2 regions of the Clostridium budayi genome follow, and region 2 is predicted to be linked to the other one. Evidence: a T-box and tRNA genes for the amino acid it is inferred to sense, from the RefSeq annotation. Region 2 holds a T-box; the other holds one or more tRNA genes.
The links. The T-box of region 2 lies ahead of pheS (phenylalanine--tRNA ligase subunit alpha). A T-box ahead of a tRNA ligase gene usually reads a tRNA of that ligase, here a tRNA-Phe.
Positions count from the first base shown of each region.

Region 1: it has a tRNA-Phe gene. The T-box ahead of pheS (phenylalanine--tRNA ligase subunit alpha) is inferred to sense a tRNA for this amino acid. The anticodon was not compared.

Region 1 is NZ_AP042456.1:390,300-393,518, reverse strand. Features, by position in the region: gene ACZ5TJ_RS01860 (uracil-DNA glycosylase) at 1-352, shown strand, start outside; gene ACZ5TJ_RS01855 (hypothetical protein) at 446-646, opposite strand; gene ACZ5TJ_RS01850 (hypothetical protein) at 718-915, opposite strand; gene ACZ5TJ_RS01845 (copper homeostasis protein CutC) at 1,056-1,670, opposite strand; tRNA gene ACZ5TJ_RS01840 (tRNA-Phe) at 1,727-1,802, opposite strand; rRNA gene rrf (5S ribosomal RNA) at 1,809-1,925, opposite strand; gene ACZ5TJ_RS01830 (hypothetical protein) at 2,102-2,596, opposite strand; gene ACZ5TJ_RS01825 (flavodoxin domain-containing protein) at 2,740-3,219, opposite strand, start outside.
Region 2 is NZ_AP042456.1:1,427,977-1,431,195, reverse strand. Features, by position in the region: gene pheT (phenylalanine--tRNA ligase subunit beta) at 1-545, opposite strand, end outside; gene pheS (phenylalanine--tRNA ligase subunit alpha) at 577-1,596, opposite strand; T-box leader at 1,661-1,883, opposite strand; gene ACZ5TJ_RS06700 (TrmH family RNA methyltransferase) at 1,917-2,708, opposite strand; gene ACZ5TJ_RS06695 (potassium channel family protein) at 2,722-3,219, opposite strand, start outside.

The DNA of each region.
Region 1 (3,219 bases), 1.0 Mb from region 2:
CTACTTAAAAAAATGGGCAGATCAAGGTGTGCTTTTATTAAACACAACACTTACAGTTGAAGCTCATAAGGCAAATTCTCACCAAAGAATTGGTTGGTCTATTTTTACAGACAAGATTATTTCCGTTTTAAATGATAGAGAGGATCCTATTGTATTTATACTTTGGGGTAATAATGCAATCAAAAAGAAGGCTCTTATTACAAATCCAAAACATTATATAATACAATCTGTTCATCCAAGTCCTCTTTCAGCTTCAAGAGGATTCTTTGGAAGCAAACCTTTTTCTAAAACAAATGAATTTTTAAAAAGTATAAACAAAACTCCAATAGATTGGCAGATTGAAAATATATAAAAAAATAAAATGGACGATTAATACTTTTATTAATCATCCATTTTATTTTTAGAGGAATAAGGTATATATAAATCTATACCTAATAATGTCATGCTATATAGTTTTATTTACATTGCTCAACATTTGTTTATACTGATCATCAGTTATTAATCCATATTTCTTAATTATTAATAGGGTTTCCATATCATAAAGAGGACTCTCAATTTCTTTTTTAATATCTTCTTCTCTAAATGATAACTTCCCAATTAATGTTGCGATTAAAATTATTATGGTCATAACTATTATAAAGTTCATTTTTACATCCCCAGTAAAAATATTTTCTTAATATAATATTATGCATTATATAAAAATATGAATCGCTTTATTCAAATTACCTTTTTATTATTTCTTTTAATAAGTGTATGTATTGTTGTCAAAATTATTCCAAGGACTCCTCCTAGAGAAAAGAATAAAATTATTTCTCCATATAACATTCCTATTAATGTACCTAATAGTACTCCAAAAACTATCCCTTTAGATATTATTTCATATTCTTTATCACTTAAAAAAATTTTATCCAACATGCTCACCACTTTCTTATACCAAATTCTTACTTATAAGTATAAACAATACTTCTTAAAATTTTCTTAAGCAAAACTTAAATATCAATTAGATAAATAAAAAGATTTGGTTATAATTATAACCAAATCTTTTTATTTATTATTTATACAATTTTTGTACCATGCAATTCTTTTGCACCAGTTAATTTTTCTATTTCTTCTCTATTATTAGAATTAATTCCACCACCAGGCATAACTATTATTCTATCACCTGCATATTCAATTAACTCTTTTAATATTTCTACATTGTTTGGTGCACCGATTTCTCCGCCTCTAGTAAGTATTCTGTCTATTCCAAGATCTACTAATATATCTATAGCAGCTTTTTTATCTTCTATTTCATCAAAAGCCATATGGAATGTTGTTTTAAGATCTCCTGCACATTCTTTAAGAATTTTATTTCTATATATATCTACAGTTTTATCTTCATTTAATACACCAAATACTATTCCATTTACTTTAAGCTTTTTACATATTTCTATATCTTCTTTCATTATTTCAAATTCTTCATCTGAATAATTAAAATCTCCACCTCTAGGTCTTATTATTACGTTTACAGGAATACTAATATTTTCTACAGCTTTTTTTATAGTTCCATAACTTGGAGTTGTACCCCCTTCTTGAAGGTTATCACAAAGTTCAATTCTATTTCCTCCATTTTTAAATGCAGCTACTGCTTCTAAATAATTGCCTACACATACCTCTAATAACATCTCTATACACCTCATTTAATTTATAAAAAAAATAAAAGCACTAACAAAAGTTAGTGCTTTCTTGGTGGCTCGAGTAGGAATCGAACCTACGACACGCGGATCTTCAATCCGCTGCTCTACCAACTGAGCTATCGAGCCGTATAAACCTAGCAACGTCTTACTCTCCCGCACAGTCACCCGTGAAGTACCATCAGCGCTATAGAGCTTAACTTTCCTGTTCGGAATGGAAAGGCGTGTTTCCTCTATGCCATAATCACTAGATACAAGATTATTATAGTAAATCTTTTTTTAACTGTCAAACACTTTTTTTGTATTTTTCATATATTTTTTAACTTTTATAATTTATATAATAGGATTTAATATATAGATGAAAAAAATATACAAGATCTTATATTAATCTCTTGTATATTTTTAATCTAATTACTCTTAGAACTCACTTATTCAAACTCTTCATATTCTGAATATAAATCATAATCTTCATTTGTAAAATATCTATTCTCTCTTAAATTATATAGTTTATTATTATCATGTACACTTCCATACATAGGTAATGTTATATTTTTAAGATTTGCTTTTTCTAAACACTCAGACATCCATCTTAAAGTTTCTTCTGCTACTATTTCACATTGATTCACTTCATAATCATACTTTTCATCATTTATACTTTGAATTTCAGCATCTAATCCTTCTGCGAAATTTTTAATGTCACAGAAATGTTCCTCATCACAATTGCATTCTGCCTCCTCAGAAATGTCAAGCATACAATACATAGTTATATCACACATATAATGTATTTCAAATCCAAGTACTCTAATCTCTTTACAAAAATCATATGTATCTAATTCTTTAAATTCGCTTATCATTTGCTCTGAGAATTTTAATAACTTTTCTTTTACAAGCTCCCTATACTCTTGTGATAAATTTTTACCCATAACTTCCCCATCCTTTAAATTTTATATTTATACACTTTCTAAAAGTATATTAATTTTAACTTATACCCCTTAACTAAATTTTACATAATTAAACATTATATGTAAACAATATAGAGAAAGTTATTTTAAAAATTATTATTCCTCTACTTATTAGCTTCTATAAACTCAATAATCGGATTAATATTTTCCTCAGAAGTCCAATCACACTCTGAACCAATAGCCTCAACTAACGCTTCCTCCCAAGGTTCATACTTAGATGGATCTTTCTTTAAAACAACCTTTTTAAGCATATTGCAAAGAGTCCTATCTTTCCAAGACATTTTTTCTTCATTCCAAGCTCCTCTACAATAGAAACATGGTATTTTTCTAAGCTCATCTCTTAAATTATGTTCTTTTAAGCTCTTAATTACTTCTTCATTATATGGAGATGCTCCAACTGCAAAAACTACTATTTTTTTATCTTTTAACTTCGTATAATGCTTTTTAAGAAAAGATATTCCAGCTATACCTGATGCATAAATACCTCCCCCTAATATTATCGTATCGTACTTTATAACTTTATTTATATTGGCATCTTTAGTTTTGATTAAATCACATGATAATTTTTCAGCTAACCACTCTGC
Region 2 (3,219 bases):
GCTGTTTCTCTTGCCATCCCAATCATACTTAAGCAATCTGGTCTGTTTGATGTTATATCAAAATCTAAAGTTTCTTTCTTAAGGCCTAAGTATTCTTTTATTTCTACTCCAATTGGAGCATCTTCTGGAAGTATCATTAAACCATCTACTTCATCTTCGCCCTTTAATCCAAGTTCAGCTTCAGAACAGAACATACCATTTGATACTACTCCTCTAAGCTTTCCTTTTTTAATTTCAGTTCCATCTGCTAAAGTTGATTTATGCAGTGCTACTGGCACTTTATCATTAACTTTCATATTTGTTGCAGCAGTAACTATTTGAAGTGGTTCATCTTCTCCAATATCAACCATACAAACGCTTAATTTTTCTGCATCTGGATGTTTTTCTATTGATAAGAATTTACAAACTACAACTCTATTTATATTATCTCCTTGAACTATTACACCTTCTAATGCTGAACCTGTAAGAGTTAATAAATCTCCAAGTTCTTGTGCACCAACATTTATATCAACATAATCTTTTAACCAACTATATGGTACTTTCATTTTCTTACCTCCTAAATTAAATCATCGAATTTTAGAATTGATCTAAGAATCTCATGTCACTTTCATATAATAATCTTATATCATCAATACCATATTTAAGCATTACCATTCTATCAACACCGAATCCGAAAGCAAATCCTGAATATTCTTCTGGATCTATTCCACAGTTTCTAAGAACTTGTGGGTGAACCATACCACAACCTAGGATTTCTATCCAACCGCTTCCTTTGCATACTTTACATCCTTTACCTCCACAAACGAAGCAAGTTGCATCCATTTCTGCTGAAGGTTCTGTGAATGGGAAGTGATGTGGTCTAAATTTAGTTTTAACTGAATTACCAAACATCTTCTTTGCAAATAATTCTAATGTTCCTTTAAGATCTGCAAATGTAACCCCCTTATCAATAACTAATCCTTCCATTTGATAGAATATAGGTGAGTGAGTTGCATCAACATCATCTGATCTATAAACTTTTCCTGGTGAAATCATCTTTATTGGTGGTTTTTGATTTTCCATTGTTCTAACTTGAACTGGTGAAGTTTGTGTTCTTAAAACAAGATTGTCATTTATGTAGAAAGTATCTTGTTCACTTCTAGCTGGGTGATCTTTTGGTATATTTAAAGCTTCGAAATTATATCTATCAAGTTCTATTTCAGGTCCTTCTTCAATTGTAAAGCCCATAGAAACAAATATGTTTTTCATATTTTCTAAAGTTAAATATAGTGGATGTTTCTTTCCAACTCTATTTCTCTTTCCTGGTAATGATATATCTATTACCTCTTTTTCTAACTTTTCTAGCTTTTCTTTATTTTTTATAGCTTTTGATGCTTTTTCTATATGTTCTTCAACTAATGATTTAACTTCATTAACCATCTTACCAACTAGAGGTCTTTCTTCTTTTGAAACATCTTTCATACCTCTTAGTATTGTTGTAAGTTCTCCCTTTTTACCAAGGTATTTTACTCTTATTTCTTCAATTTCTGAAGAAGTTTTAGCATTTTCTATTTCATTTATTGCTAATTCTTCAATCTTTTTAAGTTTTTCTTGCATTTTATTGTCTCCTTTCTCTAACAATTCCAAATTAATTTTTTGCATAAAAAAACCGTCCCTTAAAACAAGGGACGGAATAATCCGCGTTACCACCCTAATTGATTTAATAAAATGTATTAAATCCAACTCGTAAATTTAACGGTTTTACCCGCTAACTACTACTAAAATTTCATAGTTAGAACTCCTGAGTGAACTTCAATATAACACTTATAAAGTAACTTTCAGTCTATGATTACTTCTCCCTTTAATAAGCTAATTATACCTACTCTCTCAATCACAGTATATTAATTTAAAATTATATTAATCATTATACATATATTTTATTTAAATTTCAATAGGCTTATTTTTTGTCTTAATCTCTCATAGAGAATAATTGATGTAGCAACACCTACATTTAGTGATTCTGCACCACCTGGCATTGGTATTTTAACTTTTTTATCAGATATTTCATACACTTCATCTGATACACCATTACCTTCGTTACCTACAGTCATAACTGTCTTTCCAGTTAAATCTTCATCAAAGAAATCCTTAGATCCTTCAAGTGAAGTTGAAATTATAGAAAAACCATCTTCTTTTAGCTTTTTAAGCTTACTTAAATCATTATCAATAATTATTGGAACATAAAACATTGATCCCATAGTAGATCTTATTGTTTTATCATTATATATATCTACAGTACCTTTTGTTAATATAATACCGTCTACCCCTGAAGCATGAGCAGTTCTAATTATAGTACCAAGATTGCCTGGATCTTGAACCTTGTCACATAAAAGATAGAACTCACCATCTAAAGTATTAGAATCACTTTCCATCTCTATAACTGCTAATATACCTTGTGGGTTTTCTGTATTACATATATCTAAAAATAAGTTTTTATTTATTCCGTATAATTTTCCCTTATAATTATATTCTTTTATTAAGCTTTCAGTTTTAGTATTGACATTTTCTACAAAAAATATAGTTTCTATTTTAGCATTTGCTTTTAACGCTTCTTCAACTAATCTAAAACCTTCAATTAAATATTTTTTAAGCTTTGTTCTGCCTTTTCTATCTTTTAATTTTTTAGTTTCCTTATATAAGGCATTTTCTTTACTTTCTATATAAATCAAAGTTTACACCCCGTTAGCTTAATTTAACTATCATTCCTTCAAGCTTACTTAAATCTTCAGCAGAACCAATTGCAACTAATATATCTTTAGCATCTACAGTATCATCTGCAAGTGGTGATAAATTTATGCTATCTGCTTTTTTAATTGCCATAACATTTATACCATACTTACTTCTTAGTTTAAGTTCTCTAATAGATTTACCTCTCCACTCTTCTGGAGCCTCTATTTCCATAATGCTATAATCAGGTGATAGTTCTATAAAATCTAGTATACTTTCTGAAACTAAATTATGAGCTACTCTAACTCCCATATCTTTTTCTGGAAGAATTACTCTATCAGCTCCTATTTTGTATAAAACTTTAGCATGTAAATCACTATTACCTTTTGCTATTATATATTTTACGCCAAGTTCTTTAACTAAAAGAGTTACCATAACACTAGCTTGTATATTTGAACCTATAGTTACTACAGCAACATCAAAGTTTCTAAGACCTAATGTTCTTAATGCATT